DNA from 4 places in the Labrys sp. 22185 genome. Region 3 is predicted to be linked to each of the others. Evidence: predicted binding sites of a transcription regulator. Region 3 holds the regulator's gene; each other region holds the start of a gene.
What was found. The regulator PhoB, encoded in region 3, activates phosphate uptake and scavenging genes when phosphate is short. The targets are predictions, from matches to a motif close to TGTCATNNANCTGTCAT.
Positions count from the first base shown of each region.

Region 1: phnC (phosphonate ABC transporter ATP-binding protein) is a predicted target of PhoB. The motif match lies at 3,034-3,050, and genes of this name have one in related genera.
Region 2: ACTJKX_RS26155 (YdcH family protein) is a predicted target of PhoB. The motif match lies at 1,608-1,624, and genes of this name have one in related genera.
Region 4: ACTJKX_RS11400 (alkaline phosphatase) is a predicted target of PhoB. The motif match lies at 3,818-3,834, and genes of this name have one in related genera.

Region 1 covers NZ_JBQEPH010000001.1:319,658-324,621, reverse strand. The annotation lists gene ACTJKX_RS01540 (DUF3419 family protein) at 1-529, shown strand, start outside; gene ACTJKX_RS01535 (class I SAM-dependent methyltransferase) at 538-1,200, shown strand; gene ACTJKX_RS01530 (MaoC family dehydratase) at 1,412-1,885, opposite strand; gene ACTJKX_RS01525 (MaoC family dehydratase) at 1,882-2,340, opposite strand; gene ACTJKX_RS01520 (chloramphenicol acetyltransferase) at 2,345-2,995, opposite strand; gene phnC (phosphonate ABC transporter ATP-binding protein) at 3,192-4,016, shown strand; gene phnD (phosphonate ABC transporter substrate-binding protein) at 4,077-4,964, shown strand, end outside.
Region 2 covers NZ_JBQEPH010000017.1:87,744-92,707, reverse strand. The annotation lists gene gcvA (transcriptional regulator GcvA) at 62-982, shown strand; gene ACTJKX_RS26160 (YdcH family protein) at 1,046-1,270, opposite strand; gene ACTJKX_RS26155 (YdcH family protein) at 1,638-1,817, shown strand; gene ACTJKX_RS26150 (DUF6600 domain-containing protein) at 1,990-3,165, shown strand; gene ACTJKX_RS26145 (creatininase family protein) at 3,247-4,071, shown strand; gene ACTJKX_RS26140 (ABC transporter ATP-binding protein) at 4,215-4,964, opposite strand, start outside.
Region 3 covers NZ_JBQEPH010000009.1:249,853-254,816, forward strand. The annotation lists gene pstA (phosphate ABC transporter permease PstA) at 1-72, shown strand, start outside; gene pstB (phosphate ABC transporter ATP-binding protein PstB) at 69-896, shown strand; gene phoU (phosphate signaling complex protein PhoU) at 932-1,651, shown strand; gene phoB (phosphate regulon transcriptional regulator PhoB) at 1,665-2,366, shown strand; gene ACTJKX_RS19615 (RNA polymerase sigma factor) at 2,515-3,777, opposite strand; gene ACTJKX_RS19620 (YciI family protein) at 3,774-4,130, opposite strand; gene ACTJKX_RS19625 (aldo/keto reductase) at 4,216-4,964, opposite strand, start outside.
Region 4 covers NZ_JBQEPH010000004.1:304,778-309,741, forward strand. The annotation lists gene ACTJKX_RS11385 (FtsX-like permease family protein) at 1-489, opposite strand, end outside; gene ACTJKX_RS11390 (ABC transporter ATP-binding protein) at 486-1,175, opposite strand; gene ACTJKX_RS11395 (hypothetical protein) at 1,180-1,641, opposite strand; gene ACTJKX_RS11400 (alkaline phosphatase) at 1,894-3,666, opposite strand; gene ACTJKX_RS11405 (L,D-transpeptidase family protein) at 4,173-4,964, shown strand, end outside.

The DNA.
Region 1 (4,964 bases), on a different contig from region 3:
GGCCGGGGCGGCCGCAGACGGGGAAGGCATTGCCGACGTGCTGCGCGAGAGGCTGGAGCGTCTCGCCTGCGACTTCGACCTCAAGGACAATTATTTCGCCTGGCAGGCCTTCGGCCGCGGCTACAAGCCGGAAGGCGACGGGCCGGTGCCGCCCTATCTCGAGCAGGCCGCCTATGAAGCCGTGCGCGGCCGTGCCGATCGCATCGATGTCCGCCACGTCAATTTGATCGACCACCTCAAGGCCCAGCCGGCAGCCAGCCTTGACGCCTATGTGCTGCTCGATGCTCAGGACTGGATGACCGATGTCATCCTCACCCAGCTGTGGAGCGAGATCACCCGCACGGCCCGTCCCGGTGCCCGCGTGATCTTCCGCACCGCCGCCGAGGAGAGCCTGCTTCCCGGTCGCATCCCAGCCGACCTGCTGGCTCGCTGGTCCTACGACCGCGAGCGCTGCCGGGCCTGGACTGCGCGCGACCGCTCCGCGATCTATGGCGGCTTTCATCTCTACGAACTGCGAGCCCTCCATTGAGCATCGGGATGCAGACGGACGATGCTGCGGCGGCGATGAACCGGATCTATCGCCACCAGCGCTACATCTATGATCTCACGCGCAAATATTACCTGCTTGGCCGGGACCGCCTGATCGCCTCGCTGCAACCGGCCACCGGCGATGCCATTCTCGAAATCGGCTGCGGCACCGGCCGCAACCTCATCGCCGTGGCCCGGCGCTATCCGGCCACGCCGCTCTCCGGCTTCGACATCTCGACGGCGATGCTCGAAACGGCACGAGGCTCACTCGACCGCAAGGGACTGGCCCGCGTCGCGGTGGCCCAGGCCGATGCCACCCGTTTCTCGCCCGAGCAATTCGGGCGCAAGGGTTTCGAGCGCATCTATATCTCCTACACGCTGTCGATGATCCCCGATTGGCACGCCGTGCTGCAACGGGCCGTTTCAGCCTTGGAGCCGGGCGGTCGCCTTCTCATCGTGGATTTCGGCCAGCAGGTGGGCCTGCCGAGCTGGTTCAAGCGGGTGCTCTTTGCCTGGCTGGCGCGCTTCCACGTCCATCCGATCGCCGCACTGCCCGCAGCACTGGCGGATCTCGCAAGCCGCGAGGGCTTGCAGCTCCGAGCCAAGGACCTCTACCGCGGCTACGCGTTCTATGCGGAACTGGAACGGAAACCGAGCAAGCCGATCTCCTGATCGCGCCACGTCTTGGCGCTGGTGCTGGGAGGGTGGGAGAAACCCCTCTGCTCTTTTCGGAGCCCCAGCTGATCGCCTCGCCAAGTCTTACCTCCCGGCCTGGCTAAGGCATGTCCATTGAGCCCGATCGACAGGGTTCGAGCAAATATGCGACAAGGCTGATGGCGTCAGCTCCTTCAATGCCGGTTGACGACCGGTACACCGAGACGCCTCATCCCCGCCTTTCCCAAAACACCGTGCCCTCGAAGCGGAAAGCCTGCTCGCCATGCTGGTTGAGCGCCGAGCTCAGCATGGAGACGATGCCCCATTCGGGACGGGAGGCGCTTTCCTTCTTGCCCGTGATCTCCACGCTGTAGCGCAGCGTATCGCCGGCGCGCACCGGCCTGGCCCAGACCATGTTGCGGAAGCCCGGCGACGGGCCGAGCTTGACTACCGGCTTGCCGAGCTGACGCGCCCTGATGATCTCGACCTCCTGATGCGCCACCAGGAGCTTCATCCAGACTGCGGCAACCTGCCAGCCCGACGCCACCAGGCCACCGAAATGGCTGTCCGCCGCAGCCGCTTCGTCGACATGAAAAGGCTGGGGATCGTAGAGGGTGGCAAAGCGCTTGATATTCTCGGCCGAAAAGGTGAAAGCGCCGATCTCGTCGGTATCACCGATGGCAAGATCCTCGAAATATTTCATGCCGCCTGCCTCCGGCCGAACATGATGGAACCGGTCTGGGTGGTCACCACCGTCTTGCCGTCCGCCACCAATTCGAACAGGAACTTCACCAGGCCCATCTCGGGGCGGCTCTTGGAAGCGCGCGCTTCCAGGACCGTGCGGCGAACGCTCAGCGTGACATCCGGGCGGAGCGGCGCCAGCCACTTCACCTCGTCGATGCCCGGCGCGCCCATCGAGGTGGAGTTGAGCATGAAGCCATCGCAGTTGAGCCGCATCAAGATGCAGCAGGCGTGCCAGCCCGAAGCGGCGAGCCCGCCGAGCATGGTACCTTTTGCCGCCTCGTCGTCGAGATGAAACGGCTGGGGATCGTATTCCCTGGCAAAAGCCAGGATGGCCTCGCGTGTCAGCCTGTACGAGCCGTAGGTGGCAATCTCGCCGACCGGGAAATCTTCGAAATGGAGCAAGGTATCAGCCATGCCCTCAGGATGGACCGATTAGGCCCTCAACGGCAAGAGCCTGGTATTTGTCGAGGAAGGCCTCGACTGGGAGCCTGCGGAAGTCCGGCAAAGCGGCTCGCAGGGTTTCGTGCGGCCAATTCCACCAGGCCAAGGCCTGCAGGCGCTCGGCAACCGCTTCCGCGAAGCGACGACGGATCGGCCGCGCCGGATTGCCCGCAACGATGGTATAGGCTTCCACGTCGCGGGTGATCACGGCGCCGGCCCCCACCACGGCGCCAGTGCCGATACGGCGACCCGGCAGCACGATTGCGCCATGGCCGATCCAGACGTCATGGCCGATATGGACGTCATGCTGCCTGCGCCAGGCAAAGAAGTCGTCCTCGTCGCCCTCGCCTTCGAAATAGGCCGAGGCGCGATAGCTGAAATGGCTCTGGCTCGCGCGATCCATCGGATGATTGCCCGGATTGATGCGCGTATGGGCCGCGATCGACACGAAACGCCCGATATGGCTGTAGGCGATGTCCGCATCGTTGACGACATAGGAATAGTCGCCGAGCTCGACCTCGTTCAGGTTGGTCCGCGGACCCACCTCGGTGTAACGCCCGAGCCGGCTCGCTGAAATCGAAGCCGTCGGGTCGATGAAAGGCGTGTGGCTGAGTTTGGGCAAGACAATTCACCGGTGATGGAAAGCCCCCTGCTTCCCATCCTCCTGCGACAGCGCCATGACAGGAAACGATCCGAGCGCCCGGCCTGTCGCAATTGCCGGCGACATCCGCGGGGGATCGTCACCGAAACATCATTGAACTGCCATCCCTCTGTAATCGCCCGGCGTTACCGACTCCGGAAACCTGCACGAGAAGGATCTGTTCATGCTGGCGATCAAAGGAGTTTCCAGGCGCTTCGGCGGCAAGGCGGCCGTCGCCGACGTCAATCTGGAAATCGCGCCCGGCGCCTTCATCGGCGTGATCGGGCGCTCAGGGGCCGGCAAGTCGACCTTGCTGCGCATGCTGAACCGCCTCGTCGACCCGAGCGAGGGTACGATCTCCTTCGATGGCGTCGATGTCACGGCCCTGCGCGGACAGGCCCTGCGGGACTGGCGCGCGCGCTGCGCCATGATCTTCCAGCAGTTCAACCTCATCGGCCGCCTCGACGTCCTCACCAATGTGCTGATGGGCCGCCTCAACAAGGTCTCGACCGCCAGCGCCGTACTGCAGCTGTGGGGCCTCGAGGACAAGGCCATGGCGCTCGCCGCGCTGGAGCAGTTCGACATCGCCAATCTTGCCGGCCAGCGTGCCGACAGCCTGTCCGGCGGTCAGCAGCAGCGCGTGGCGATCGCCCGCGCCTTGGTACAGGAACCTTCGATCATCCTGGCGGACGAGCCGATCGCCTCGCTCGACCCGCGCAATACCAAGGTGGTGATGGATGCGCTCTTACGCATCAACAAGCATTTCGGCATCACCGTCATCTGCAATCTCCATTCGCTCGATCTCGCCCGCGGCTATTGCGACCGCCTGATCGGCATGTCCGCCGGTCGGGTGGTGTTCGACGGCGCCCCCGCGGCGCTGACGGCAGATGCGGCCCGCGACCTCTACGGCCTGGAGGCCGGCGAAGTCATGGACGCCGATGCCGACACCAAATGGGCAGGCGGTACAAATTCGGCAGGCTTGGCTCGCCCTGCCAGCGTCGCGGCCTGACAGGCCGGCTGCGCATCTTCAAGAGCCATAAGAATACGATATTTCCGACAGGAGAGACCTATGCTTTCGCGCCGCACGCTGCTCGGCCTTGCCGCAGCCGCCATGAGCTTTGCCGCGGGTACTGCCCAGGCCGAGGACTGGAAGGCCCAGTATCCCGAATTGACGCTCGCCGTCATTCCGGCCGAGAACGCCTCCACCACCAATGACCGCTACCAGCCGCTGGCCGACTACATCGCCAAGCAGGTCGGCGTACCGGTCAAGCTCAACATCGCCAACGACTACGCCGCCGTGATCGAAGCCCAGCGCGCCGGCTTTGCCCAGATCGCCTGGTATGGCCCGGCCTCCTATGCCCGCGCCATCATCACCGGCGTCGCCACCGAGCCGGTCGCCGTTCCCCGCCATAACAATGGCCTCACCGGCTATTATTCGGTGATCTATGTGAAGGCTGACAGCCCCTACAAGACCATCGAGGACCTCAAGGGCAAGAAGCTCGCCCTCGTCGACCCGAACTCGACCTCCGGCAACAACGCACCGCGCTTCGGCCTGCACAGCCAGGGCATCGACGTCGACAAGTTCTTTTCGTCCGTCGTCTTCGCCGGTAGCCACGACAATGCCGTGCTGGCCCTTGCCCAGGGTACCGCCGACGCCGCCGCCAACAGCTGGAACTCGGAAGACGATTCCAACCTGACCCGCATGCTCAGCCGCGGCATCCTCAAGAAGGATGACGGCACCGCGATGACCAAGGCCGATTTCCGTGTCATCTACAAGACGCCCTTCCTGCCTGAAGGCCCCTATACGGTGCTCGCCTCGCTGCCCGAGGACCTGAAGAAGAAGATCGGCGCCGCCCTGATCGACTACGCCAAGAACGACAAGGCCAATTTCGACAAGCTTTCCGATGGCAAGGATCTCGAACTCACGGCGATCAGCGCCAAGGAATATCAGCCGATC
Region 2 (4,964 bases), on a different contig from region 3:
GTTATCAACGGGGATGACCTTTCTTCACCATCAACAAAAGCTTGATGATCATAGGGTGAGCATGAGCAAATCGGGAGCCGGTCTGGGAGCGCTGTGGACCTTTGCCGTCGCCGCTCGCCATCTGAGCTTCGCCAAGGCCGCGATCGAGCTCGATGTGACCCCCGCTGCGGTCAGCAGCCAGATCCGCGCTTTCGAAGACCGCCTCGGCACCCGGCTGTTCTTCCGCACCAGTCGCAGCATGAAGCTCACCCATGCCGGCGAAGAGCTGCTCGAATCGACCAGCGGCGCCCTGCGTACCATCGACGAAGCGCTGCGCCGGGCCGCCAACACCACCCAGCGCATGAGTTTCACCGTTTCTTCCGGTTCATCCTTCGCCGCCAAATGGCTGGTGCCGCGCCTGCCACGCTTCCGCCAGCAATTTCCCGATATCGACATGCGCATCGACATTTCCGATACGCTCGCCGATTTCAGCCGCCAGGAAATCGACGTCGCCATCCGCTTCGGCCGCGGCGCCTATGCTGGCCTGCGCTCGGATCGCCTGTTCGTCGAGGACGTCTTTCCGATCTGCAGCCCGCAGCTTCTGCACGGGCCCGTGCCCCTGCGGGAACCCGACGACCTGCAATATTTCACCCTGATCCATCTCGACTGGCACAGTCAGGATTCGATGTGGCCGGACTGGCGCATGTGGCTGATGGCCGCCAAGGCGGACAAGCCCGATCCCACGCGCGGCCTGCATTTCAGCCAGTCGATCATGACCCTGCAGGCGGCCGTGGACGGCCAGGGCGTAGCGCTCGGCAATACCAGCCTTGTGGGCGACGACCTGGCTGCGGGCCGGCTGGTACGCCCCTTCGACCTGTCTTTGAAGATCGCGCCGGAATTCGCCTATCACCTGGTGGCGCCGAGGGCCAAGGCGGACAAGCCGATGATCAAGGCGTTCCGGGACTGGGTGCTCGCCGAAATCGCCAGCGGCAAGGCGGTTTGATCGCCCGGATCGCCTCCATCCCCGTCGAAGCCACGCCGGCGCAATACCCGACGGCCACAAGCGTCAGGCGATGATGTCCGGCGTCAGCAGGTCCTCGAGCAGGGACATGCGGTCCTTGAGATGGAGCTTGCGCTTCTTCAGGCGCTGAAGCTGCAGACGGTCGGGCGTTCCCACCTGTTCCAGAGCGGCAATCGCGGCATCGAGATCGCGGTGTTCCTGGCGAAGCTGCCCCAGCTCCGCAACCATCGCGGCTTCCTCCTCCTCGGTGAGCGGATTTGACAAGCCCATACCCTTCCATTCCGAATGGCAGCTTCGGTATTTCGACCATTCTGCCGCTCCATGCCCATCCGGGCACGGTGCCGAACTATGCCGAGCCGATTCCTCGCCCGCAAGCGCTGCGGCAAGATATCGCCATCTATTTACACCCGTTTGGCGAAGCTTGCCGGACAACTTTCACAAGCCCTTCCTAGGCCTTTGATCCAGCATTCTTTTTGGCCCGGCCACACTGCATTACCGTGCGGTAAGCTATTGTTCTGACTAAATTTATTGTTGCTTTGCACAATCGATTCAACGTCGGAATCCGCGATTTTCCTTCGACATGCGCGCCTTTTCGTGAGAACGTTGAATGTCGGAACTGTGACACAAGGAGCCGTTAATGCCTGTGCAGTCGCATTTGGTCGAACTGGAGCGCAAACATCACGCTCTTGAAACAGAACTCACCATCGCACTGGCTCATCCCTCCTCGGATGACCTCAAAATCGCAGAGCTGAAGCGTAAGAAACTCCTTCTCAAAGACGAAATTGCAAGATTGAAGAGCGCCGAGAGGCTGCACTGAACCAGTCACCGCTGGTGTATGTTGACCGCCGGACCGGAGCATAATCCGGTACCGGCGGTTTCATTTTGTGGCCGGATCTCAGTTGATCCACGTGCCAATTGATACGGACGTCTCCCCCAGACAGGTTCAGGATCGGCTGCGATCGAAGCAATAACCCATGGAGGGGTTTGCTATGGCCAGCACGAGTCGGCATTGGGGGCTTGGCCTCGTTTCTTCTTTCCTGCTGGCGTGCGCCGTCCTGCCCGCTCCCGGCGCTCTGACCGACCCGGCCCGGGCTGCGCCCGTCGCCGCCATCCAGGCGCAGGCGCCCAGCCTCGACGAATTCAAGGCCGTGTTGTCGGGCTACGGCCAATACATCTATTCCGAACGCTACGGCGAAGTCTGGAAACCCTCGGTGGTCCCCGCCGGCTGGCATCCCTATCCAGCCTGCCGCTGGGTCTATGACCACACTTACGGCTGGACGTATGACGATCCCTCCGTCTGGGGCAAGATCGTCCATCACTATGGACGCTGGGCCTCGGACGGCAGCAATGGCTGGGTCTGGGTGCCCGGCACGCAGTGGAGCCCCGCCTGGGTGATCTGGCGCAGCGGTGGTGACTGGACCGGCTGGGCGCCGACACCACCTGCAAGCGACCAGCAGGAGATCAGCCTCGCCAATTTCAACGTCGACAGGCAATGGACCTTCATCGAGACGGTCAAGCTCGGCAATCGCTGCGACAATGGGCCTTCCGCCGCGCCAGCCGGCACTTTCGCCGGCTCGACCCCGGTGACGCGTTTCAAGATCGTACGGGGCATCGCCGTGTTCGTGCTGCCGCCGCCGACCCTCATCGTCGATTACGACACCGGCCCGGTGGCGCCCTGGTCGAGTGAATTCCTGGGCGAATGGCTGCTCTGGCTGAACACCGCCGCCTCCGCCGCCTCGCTCAGCGTCGGCGACAGTCTCGCCGCCTGCGCACCTCCCCCACCCCCGGCGGCGCCGATGGCCACGCCCATCGCCGTGCCCGCCCCCGCCGCGCCCCGCATGAAATCCTGGAGCCCGCCGCCACCCCGCTCCAGCAGGCGGCAGGAAGTACGCCAGACCGTGATCCCGGACGCCCCCCGTAGCCGACGGCGGGTCTATGACGAGCCCGGGCCGTATTATGGCGACGAACCGCCGATCTACATCCCGCCGCGCCGGCGCCGCCCACCCGTCTGGAACGAGGGGCCGGTGGTCCAGAGGCCGCCCCGCTATCCGAGGCCCGGTCCGGTGATCACCCCCTCCAACAACCCGACCAAGCCCAATTCCGGTCAGCGCTATCGCTGGCGCCCGCGGTCCACCCCCGACAGCGCTCCGTCATCCGGGTGGTGATTCGACGATCGCAGCAGGCGGGGCGTTGAAATAGCGCCTCGCAGCGCTATGGTTCAGGCAGTTCCCGCCCTGGATTCGATCATGACCACCACCGCTTCCCTGCCCCGCCGCCATTGGTTCGAGATGACGACGGAGGATTTCCGCACCGGCGATACCGCCAACTGGATCGCAGTATTGCCGATCGCCGCCGTGGAACAGCATGGCCCGCATCTGCCGGTCGGGGTCGACTCGATGATCATGCAGGGTTATCTCGACCGTGCCATCCCGCTGATCCCGGCCGACATTCCGGCGACCTTCCTGCCGATCCAGACCATCGGCAAGTCCAACGAGCACCTGGAATTCCCGGGCACCCTCAGCCTCTCGGCCGAAACCGTGATCCGGGCCTGGACCGAGATCGGCGAGAGCGTGCATCGGGCCGGCATCCGCAAGCTTTTGATCGTCAATTCCCATGGCGGCAACATGTCGGCGATGGACATCGTCGCCCGCGAATTGCGCGTACGCCACGGCATGCTGGTCGCCTTCACGTCCTGGCACATGTTCGGCTACCCCAAGGGCGCCTTCTCGGACGACGAAACCCGCCTGGGCATCCATGCCGGCGAGATCGAGACGGCGCTGATGCTCGCCTTCCGCCCCGACCTCGTGCGCATGGACAAGGCCAAGGACTTCCGCCCTGTTACCTATGAGATGGAAGAGATCTTCAAATATCTGCGCACCGGCCGCCCCGGCGGCTTTGGCTGGATGGCGCAGGACATCCGCCCGGAAGGCGCGGCGGGCGATGCCAGCAAGGCCACGCCGGAGCATGGCGAACTCTCTGCCGGGTTCGGCGCGCAGGCGCTGGTCGACCTGCTCAGGGATATCCGCGACTTCGACCTTTCGCGGCTGAGGAAAGGACCGCTGAAAGACTGAGCGCGGTGGCGCCAAGCGCCGGATGAGGGGTTGATGAAACCTGTCCTTATAGGCAGCTCCCTGGAAGGTGATCAGGAAGGGTCGCAAGACCCCTCATCCCCTGCCGGGACCTTCTCCCACAAGGGGAGAAGGGAGCTCTATTCTCAAGCCGCGACCTTCTCGGCCTCTTCCAGCAATTGCAGGTCGCCGCGGCCGAAGGATACCGTGACGTCCTCGCCCATCTGCGGCGGCGGGGCGCCCGGATTGTTGAAGGTATCGAGCGAAACCACATTCTCGTTGAAGCGCACGCGGATGCGTACGATCGAACCGAGGAAGCTGACGAGCTCAATGCGGCCGGTGAGGCTGTTGCGTCCCTCGCCACCGCTGCCCAGCACCACCGCTTCCGGGCGCAGGGCCAGCGTGCGCGTCTCACCATTGCTGGCGCCCTGCAGGCCGCGGCTGGTGATCACTTCCTGCCCGTCGACGGAGAAACGCCCGGCAGCGGCATCGACGACCTTGCCGGTGAGGAAGTTGAGCGTACCGACGAAGGAGGAGACGAAGCGGGTCTTGGGGAAGTTGTAGATCTCGAAGGGGGTGCCGACCTGTTCCATCTGCCCGGCGCTCATCACCACGATGCGGTCGGACATCGACAGCGCCTCTTCCTGGTCGTGGGTGACGAAGAGCGTGGTGATGCCGAGTTCCTGCTGCAGCACGCGAATCTCGTCGCGCAAGGACACGCGGATCTTGGCGTCGAGGGCCGAGAGCGGCTCGTCCAGCAGCAGGATCTTCGGACGCACCGCAATCGCCCGCGCCAGCGCCACGCGCTGCTGCTGGCCGCCGGAGAGCTGGAAGGGATAGCGATCGGCGATCTGCGGCAGCTTGATCATCTCCAGCATCTGCTTGACGCGGGCATC
Region 3 (4,964 bases):
GCCCTCCTCATCACCGCCGGCGTGTTGGCGCTCAATATCCTGACCCGCTTCGTGCTCGCTCCCAAGAAATGAGTGCTCCCATGTCCGCTACCCCCCAAGCCTCCATCGCGGTTGCCGAACGCCCCCTCGCCGATCCAGCCGCCGCCGTGAAGCTCAAGGTCGAGAATCTCGACTTCTATTATGGCGAGAAGCATGCGCTCAAGGCCATCAATCTCGACATGATCGACCGGCAGGTCACCGCCATGATCGGTCCCTCCGGCTGCGGCAAGTCGACCCTGCTGCGCGTGCTCAACCGCATGTACGACCTCTATCCGGGGCAGACCGCCAAGGGCCGCGTGCTGCTCGACGGCCAGAACGTCATCGGCAAGGAGATCGACCCGGCGGTGCTGCGCGCCCGCATCGGCATGGTGTTCCAGAAGCCCACGCCCTTCCCGATGTCGATCTACGACAACATCGCCTTCGGCGTGCGGCTGCATGAATCCATCTCCAAGGCGGAGATGGACCAGCGTGTCGAATGGTGCCTGACCAAGGCCGCCTTGTGGAACGAGGTCAAGGACCGCCTGCACGCTTCGGCCCTCGGCATGTCCGGCGGCCAGCAGCAGCGCCTGTGCATCGCCCGCACCATCGCGGTGAAGCCCGAAGTCGTCCTGCTGGACGAGCCGACCTCCGCGCTCGATCCGATCTCGACCGCCAAGATCGAGGAATTGATCGACGAATTGAAGCGGGACTTCACCATCGTGATCGTCACGCACAATATGCAGCAGGCGGCGCGCTGCGCGGATGTGACGGCCTTCTTCTATCTGGGCGACCTCATCGAAGTCGGCCAGACCAACAAGATGTTCACCACCCCGAACGACAGCCGTACGCAGGATTACATCACCGGCCGCTTCGGCTGATCCCTCGGCCAGCGTCGAATTCATTTGGAGGCGGCATGTCCGACCATATCGTTACATCCTTCGACCAGGAACTGCGCGAGCTGCGCAACATGATCGCCGAAATGGGTGGCTATGCCGAGAAGAGCGTAGCCGACAGCGTCGAAGCCCTGCTCAAGCGCGACACCCAGCGCGCCAAAGCGGTGATCGATCTCGACGCCGCGATCGACAAGTTGCAGCGCCAGGTCGAGGACCGAGCCATCCTGATCATCGCCAAGCGCCAGCCGTTGGCCCTCGACCTGCGCGAGATCGTCTCGGCCCTGCGGGTGGCCAACGACCTCGAGCGGATCGGCGACCTCGGCAAGAATGTCGCCAAGCGCGTGGTGGCCATCCACAGTCACGCCCAGCCGGCCCAGCTCTTCGGCGGTTTCGACCACATGGCCGACCTGGTACTCGAGCAGCTCAAGCAGGTGCTCGACGCCTTCGCCCAGCGCAATGTCGAGGAAGCCCTCTCGGTCTGGCGCTCGGACGGCGAGATCGATGCGATGTATACCTCGCTGTTCCGCGAATTGCTGACCTACATGATGGAAGATCCGCGCAATATCGGCTTCTGCACCCATCTGCTGTTCTGCGCCAAGAACATCGAGCGCATCGGTGACCACGCCACCAACATCGCCGAGACGGTCCACTATCTCGTGACCGGTGAATCGCCGGCCGGAGAGCGGCCCAAGGCGGACAACAGCACCGATCTCGTCGACCTTCCTGTGCCGGCTAAATAACAAGGGATAGGCCATGCCTCCCAAGGTTCTGATCGTCGAGGACGAAGAAGCGCTGACCCTGCTGCTGCGCTACAATCTCGAAGCCGAAGGCTATGAGGTGGATAGCGTCGCACGCGGAGACGACGCCGAGATCCGCCTGCGCGAAAGCGTGCCGGACCTGGTTCTGCTCGACTGGATGTTGCCGGGCCTGTCCGGCATCGAATTGTGCCGGCGTATTCGCATGCGGCCGGAAACCGAGCGCCTGCCGGTGATCATGCTCACGGCGCGCGGCGAGGAAACCGAACGCGTGCGGGGCCTGGCCACCGGTGCCGACGACTATGTCGTCAAGCCCTTCTCCGTGCCCGAGCTCTCGGCCCGCGTGCGTGCCCTGCTGCGCCGGGCCAAGCCCGATCACGTCGCCTCCCTGCTCAAGGCCGGCGACATCTCCCTCGACCGCGAGACCAAGCGCGTCCATCGCGGCAATCGCGAGATCCGCCTCGGCCCGACCGAGTTCCGCCTGCTCGAATTCCTGATGCAGGCACCGGGACGCGTCTTCGCGCGCGAGCAGTTGCTCGACAGCGTCTGGGGCCGCGACGTCTATATCGACGAGCGCACGGTCGACGTGCATGTCGGCCGCCTGCGCAAGGCGATGAACCGCACGCGCGAGATCGATCCGATCCGCACCGTGCGCGGTGCCGGCTATTCCTTCGACGAGACCTTCGCCAAGCAATCCTGAGGGCGTTTCGTGGGCATTGCCCGCTCGCTCCGCTTCGCCAAGGCTGCGTTGCGCCCTCACCTCGTTCCTACGGGGAGAGGGTGAGGGGCTGCGCGACGTAGAGAGCAAGAGTGGGCGACGATATCCGCCCTCCTCCCTCGCCGCGCAGTCACGCCGCCAAATCCGCCAGGCGTGCCTGCAGATAGTGGCGGATGGCCGGATCGCTCTCCAGGCCGATCGCCCGCAAATAGGCATTGCAGGCCTCCTCCGGTCTGGCGGCCCGCACCAGCAAGTCCGCACGCGCGGCCCAATAGGGCTGGTAATCGACGATGCGTCCGTCACCGGCGACCTCGTCAAGTGCAGCCAGACCAGCCTGCGGCCCCATGAGGCGGGCGAGCGCCACGGCCCGGTTGATGGCGGCCACTGGAGAAGCTGTCAGCAGAACCAGGGCTTCATACAATATGACGATCGCGGCCCAGTCCGTCGTCGCGCAGATGCGTCGATGGGCATGGGCCGATTGCAGCGCGGCTTCCAGCTGATAGCGGCCGATCTGGCGGACCTGGCCGGCCCGGGCAAGCAAGGCTTCGGCCTCCTCGATCAGCCCCGCATCCCAGAGCGCGGTGTCCTGCTGCTCCAGCGGAATATAATCGCCATCCTGGCCGCGGCGCGCCGCCCGCCGCGCTTCGGCGTGCAGCATCAGGGCCAGCAGCCCCAGCACTTCAGGCTCGCCGGGCAGGAGCGAGGCGAGCAGCCGGCCGAGCCAGATACCCTCCGTCGACAGATTGCGCTCGCGGGCATGAGCCCCTTCCGGATCGGCCCAGCCTTCGGCATAGACGGCATAAACGGCCTCCAGCACCGCGTCGAGACGGCCGGGCAACTCGTCGGGCTCCGGGATGCGGAAGGGGATGCCGGCTTGCTTGATCTTGGCCTTGGCCCGCACCAGTCTCTGGCTCATCGCCACGGGCGAGACCAGGAAGGCGCTGGCGATCGCGCCGGCATCGAACCCCAATATCACCTGCAGGATCAGGGGCGCACGCACGGTGGCATCGAGGGAGGGATGGGCGCAGGCGAACATCAGGCGCAGGCGCTCATCGGGCACGGCATGCCGCTCGCCCTGCTCCGAGGCGAGGGCCTCGACATGGCGGCCGACCTCGTCCGCCTTTTCGCCGCGCAGCCTGGCGCGGCGGGCCGCATCGATCTGGCGGCGCCGGGCCGCGGTCAGCAGCCAGGCTTCGGGATTGGCGGGCACGCCGCCCGCCGGCCAATGTTCCATGGCCGCAGCAAAGGCGTCGGCCAGGGCATCCTCGGCCCCCGCAATGTCGCCCGAGCGCGCCGCGAGAAGAGCGACGAGCCGGCCATAGCTGCGTCGCGCCACGATTTCGGCAAGCTCGGCTGCGGGGGCTGAAGACACCGGCTCGGGCCGTTCGCTCAATAGTCCTTCGGGTCCCATATCGGCCGGACCTCGATGGTCCCGATGGCGGCGCTCGGGCAGCGCGCCGCCCAGCCGATCGCGGCATCCAGGTCCGGCACGTCGATGATATAGAAGCCGCCGAGCTGCTCGCGCGTGTCGGCGAAGGGCCCGTTGAGCACCTGGGTCTTGCCGTCGGCGATGCGCACGGTGGTGGCCGAAGCCGTTGGGCGCAGGCGGCTCCAGGGGCCGAGGGCACCGGCCGACTGGAGCGCCTGCGTATAGGCCTGATAGGCTGCCAGGATCTGCTGCTTGTTGGCGGGATCCGCCTTCAGCATGGCTTCTTCGCTGCTGTAGATCAGAATTGCGAACTGCATGGGTTCCTCCTGTCTCCGCCGGCGCATGATGCGCCGGCATGACAATGACGCGCCATCCCGTTCGCTTTCGACAGCGACAGGAAAATTATGCGCTCGCCTTGGTGAGCTGCTCGATCTCGGCCGAACCAAGATTGAGCTCGGTCGCCTTGATCAGGTCGGAGAGCTGCTCGACGCTGGTGGCGCTGGCGATCGGAGCGACGATACCGGGCCTTGCAATCAGCCAGGCAATGGCGACTTGGGCGGGCGTGGCGTTCTTGGCCTCGGCCACCGCGTCCAGGGCGGCGAGGATGCGCAGGCCACGCTCGTTGAGGTAGGTGCCCATGTCGCCGCCACGCGCATTGCTCTTGGCGAAATCGGCTTCGCTGCGATATTTGCCGGACAGGAAGCCCTTGGCCAGTGAGAAATAGCTGGTCACGCCAATCTCGTTCTTGAGACAGAAAGCCTCGAGCTCGCGCTCATAACCGGAGCGATCATAGAGATTATATTGCGTCTGCAGGTTCTCGAAACGCGGCCACATCTCCTTGGTGCTGATCGCCAGCGCCTTGAACATGGTATTGGCGCTATGATTGGAATTACCGATCACCCGCACCTTGCCGTCCTTGACCAGCTCGGCATAGATGCCCAGCGTTTCCTCGAGTTCGACCTCCGGATCCTCCCAATGGGAGAGATAGAGGTCGATATAGTCGGTCTGCAGGCGCTTGAGCGAGTCCTCCACCGCCTGGACGATGTAGTCGCGCGACAAGCCCTTCTTGCCCGGCCCCATTTCCGAGCCGACCTTGGTGGTGAGCACGATGTCGGCGCGATTGCCGCGAGCCTTCATCCACTTGCCGATGA
Region 4 (4,964 bases), on a different contig from region 3:
ATGGCCCCCTTCCTCGGCCATGCCGTGCGAGGGCTTGATGCGGGTGCCGAGGGGGATTCCGGCGGCAGCGCCGACCACCGCCTCGCCTTCGGCGGCGAAGGCTCGACCTTCGGCAAGACCGTCGGACAGAGCGTTCACCAGGGCTGTCGTAGTGCCGACGATCGGCTTGCCTTGATAGGAATCGCCGAAGCCGATCGGGGCGACCCAGGCGACGCGCGGATCGGCGGCGAGTTTGCGCAGCGTCTCCACCGGCATCATCGGTAATGGTGAAGGCTGCAGGAAGACGGAGGACAGCACCAGCTGGGTCTCGCTGCCGGCGGCGCCGATGACGAGGTCGAATTTGTCGGCCGCACGGGCGCTGCCGAGGCGCATCGCCCGTTCCTGCAGCACCACGCCGACGCCGAGCGCGGTGGCCAGCGCCACCAGCAGCACCACGGCCAGCGCTCCGGGCCAGACGCGGCGCAGATCGGCGAGGATGAAGCGGATCATGCGGCCTGTGCCCTTCCAACCTCGTCCGACGCGATGCGGCCGGCGGCGAGCGTCAGCCGTCGTGCCAGTCGCCCCGTCAGAGTAGTGTCGTGCGAGACGACGATGAGCGTGGAGCCTTCCGCGCTGGCGAGTTCGATGAGGAGGTCGCCCACGACGGCGCCGGCCTCGGCATCGAGGCTCGCGGTCGGCTCGTCCGCCACCAGCACGGCCGGCCGGCGCAGCAGGGCCCTGGCGAGGGCGACACGCTGCATCTCGCCGCGGGACATGCCGTCGATCGCCTGATCCGGCCTGGACAGGCCGACCCGTTCGAGCAGGGAGCGGCCGCGTTCGATCGCGCTCTTGCCGGCCCGCCCCGACAGGCGCAGCGGCAGCAGCACGTTCTCCAGGGCCGACAGGCCGGGAAAGAGATGAAAATCCTGCATGAGCAGGCCGATATTGTGCCCGCGCCAGCGGTCCCTGGCGCCCTCCGGCAGCCTGGCGATATCGGTGTCGCCCCAGCGTATCCGACCCTGGCCGACGCGCTCGAGGCCGGTGACGACGTTGACGAAGGTGCTCTTGCCCGAGCCCGACGGGCCGGTCACGGCAAGCTGGCTGCCCGCCGTGAGGGCGAGCCTGTCGATGCGCAGCACCGGGGCGGCGAGGCCAGGGAAGGAGACGGCGATATCTTCGAGGTCGAGTGCCAGCACCGGATCAGACCACCCAGTAGCGCGCGTCGCGCAGGCGCAGCCGGCTGAGAAAGCCGGTTTCCGGATCGGTCCAGGATCCCATCTCCAGGCGTCCCGACACTTCTATCCGGGTGCCGGGTTGCACGAAGGTCTGCTTCTCGTCGAGATAGATTACCACGATATTGTCGGGCCAGTCCGAGTCGGAGGAGCAGAAGGGGCAGATCGACATCGGGATTTCGGTGAGCACGAAGAAGGTGGCTTCCGCCTTGAGGGGCGGTGCCATGAAGCCGCTCATCACCACGTCCTTGCCGTCGAGTTCCTTGACCTTGGCGGAGAATTCCAGGCCGAGCACGCTGATTTTGCCATAGAGTTCCGGGAAGCCGAGCGTCGCCGGCGAGGCAGCAAGAGCCGGCCGCGCGAGAAGGAGCGGCGACAGACCGACCAGGGTCACGACATGGCGGCGGGACAGGAAAGGGATGGTCGTCATGGTGAGCTCTTACGCGGGCCGAGGTCGGCGCTCTCGAGAAACATCGCCATCGGGCGGCTAGCCGCCCGATGGTTGCCGTCCGATCATTAGGCGTTGTCGGCAACAACTGAAACGCTGCCATTGTCATGCCCGGGCTTGACCCGGGCATCCAACCGCCTCGTCTTCAGTGCCGGGAGGAGGGCTGGATTGCCGGGTCAAGCCCGGCAATGACAAAGGTTGAGCCAATTCGACTCGTTTATTTCAGGCAAAGCCTTACTGCATCTGCGCTTTCTGGGCGCCGGAAGCGCCGAGCGCGAAGGCATCGGCCAGGACGCGGTAGACGTCGCTTTCTTCGAGATAGCCCTTGAAGCCTTCGGCACCGGGTCCCGTGGCCTGCAGCACGACGTCGTCGACGGCGTGGGCGGTGCTGTCGTTGTTGCGTGGGATGTTGCCCTGGACGAAGACGGCGCCGGGCACATCCTTGTAGGCGGGATTGGCGACATATTCCTTCTTCTCGTTCTGGATGGCCGGCTCATAGGGGCCGTCCAGCTTCGGGCTGAAGGTTTCGTAGTGGTCGGGATAGTTTCCGTAGACGACCGCCAGGCGCTTGCTGGGATCGATCTTGTCGGGATAGCCGTCGCCGTCCTTGTCCTCGTAATTGGTGAAGCCGGCCTCGGCATAGATGCCGACCTTTTCGCGCATGTCGGTGCCGGGCTTGCTGTCGTCGATGGTGCCGATCACCGACATGGAGTGGGTATGGTCGCCGGTGACGACGATCAGCGTATCGGGATGGGTCTTGGCGAATTCGCGCGCCACGCCGACGGCCTTGTCGAATTCGATGGTCTCATAGAGCGAGCGCTCGCCGTCCTGGGCATGCGACATCTTGTCGACCGAGGCGGCTTCCACCATCAGGAAGAAGCCTTCCGGATTCTTGGAAAGCTGGTCGAGGGCCGACTGGGTCATGTCGACCAGGCCGGGCTGGTTGGGGAACTTGCCCACCGTACCCTTCTTGAGCAGGTTGCGGTCGAGTGCCACATCCATGTTGCCGGTGTGGAACAGGCCGAGGATCTTGCCGGTATTGGTGCCGGAGGCGGCAGCGAGGCTGTCCTTGTCGGTGGCCAGCGTGTAGCCGGCATCCTTGAAGAGCTGGATATAGTCCTTGTCGTCCTTGCGCTTGGAGCCGGTGGTCGATTTCGGCAGGAAATAGGCCGAGCCGCCGCCCAGGATGATTTCGGGCTTCACGTCGTAGAACATGCCGACGATCTCGGCCTTGTCGGCGCGCTTGCGGGTATGGGAAACCACGGCCGCCGGGGTGGCGTCCTCGATCTCGGCGGTGGAGACCACGCCGATGGACTTCTTGCCCGTGCGGCGCAGCGCCTCGGCGATGGTCTCGACGCGCGGATCGTCAAGGCTGGCGGGCGTGCGATCGGCATAGACGCCGAGAGCGTTCACCGCCGTCTTGTGACCGGTCATGTAGGCCGACATCGTGTTGGCGCTGTCGGTGGCAATGGCATCCGTCGACGAAGTGCCGATGAAGGCCATGTGGTCGAGATCGTCCATGGCGAGGCGGCCATTGGCCTTGCCCTCGGTCATGCCCTTGGACATGATGCGAGCGCCGGTGCGGTTGGCGACCGTCAGGCCGTCACCCAGCAGGAAGATGATGTTCTTGGCCTTGGGCGTGGCGGCAGTGCCGAAGACGTCCCAGGTCACGCTGCGGCTCTGGCCGCCGGCCGAAACCTCGACCTTGTAGCTGCCGGGCACGCTGAGGGTGAGGCCGCGCAACAGCACTGCCGAGCCGAGATCCTTGTTGTCCTTGCCCTTTTCGGAGGCGACGAACTCGACGTCCTTGCCGAACACACCCTTGTAGTCCTGCCCGTTGACAGTGACGCGCACATCCTCCGGCTTCACGGTGCCGGCGAACTCGGCCTTGAAGTCGAAGGGCGAGCCGGCCAGGATGGTGGCGCGGTCGAGCGGATAGATGCCCGCGGCCTGGCTGGGACCGATCAGCATGGTGGTGACCGCAAGAGCGGCGAGGAGCGTGCGCATGGCAATCCTTTCGCGATGCGAGCAGACTTTGTCGCCGAAGCGTCTTGCGGTGTGGCCAAGCTGCCGTACTTGCAAGGACGCGTCCAAACAAAGAGCTTGAGGAGAACGCGTTCCCCCTGAACGCGCTTTGCGCTAGGGATAGCCAGCGCGTGCGACAGGTCCATGACAGCCAGCAGGTTCAGGATCAGGCTGCTCCGCATGCAGTATAGAGGATGGATCGATCGGCACCGGGAGCGGCGAAGACTCCATGTCGCATCCCGCTGTCCTGTCCGATCCGGGGTTTTGTCGTGGCCGATGCTTGTCGAGCCACGAGGAAGTCTATAGGGTCCCCGGCCAGTTTCCGGTGGAAGGCCTCTATCGGCAGGGCGTGGAATCAGGCATTGTGCCGTTAAGAGTTCGTTCACGCTGTTGCGTAACCACGATCGACCCATGACTTGCGGCGAGTGGTCGTTGACTGTAAATGTCCCTTAGTCTGTATTGCTGACTTTGCACGGGTTCACTGGTTCATGACCGCTCACTTCAAGTTGATGCGCAAGATTGCAATGGCCGTGCCGGTCCTTTTGCTGGCAGCAGCCTGTTCCAATCAGAATGGCGCAAGTGTTCGTTCGACTAGCCCGGTGCCGCAGGCCCTGATTGCCGAAATGCAGGCCAAGGGCATGGCGCGTTCCGCGCCCATCCTGGTGCGCATCTACAAGAAGGAGTCCGAGCTCGAGCTCTGGAAGCAGACCTCGAGCGGACGTTATGCCCTGCTCAAGAGCTATCCGGTCTGCCGCTGGTCCGGCCAACTCGGTCCGAAGAAGAGCGAGGGTGACCGCCAGGTGCCCGAAGGCTTCTATGCGGTGAGCATGAGCAGCCTCAATCCGAATTCGCAATATTACCTGTCTTTCGACATCGGCTACCCCAACAGCTTCGATCGCCAGCTCGGCCGGGCCGGCGGCAACATCATGGTGCACGGCTCCTGCTCTTCGCGCGGTTGCTTTGCCATGACCGACAAGCAGGTGGCTGAGATCTATGCCGTTGCGCGCGAGGCGCTGCAGGGTGGCCAGGCTTCGTTCCAGGTGCAGTCGCTGCCCTTCCGCATGACGCCCGAGAACATGGCCCGAAATCGCCGCAACCCCAATATCGGCTTCTGGCAGAACCTTAAGGAAGGCACCGACAACTTCGAGGTCACCAAGCAGACGGTGAAGGTCGATGTCTGCAAGGGCCGCTATGTCTTCAACGGCAATGGCGGTACAGATTGCGGGATCGCTCCCGCCAGCCAGAATGTGGCAGCCGCCGTCTACGAGAAGCGGCGCAGC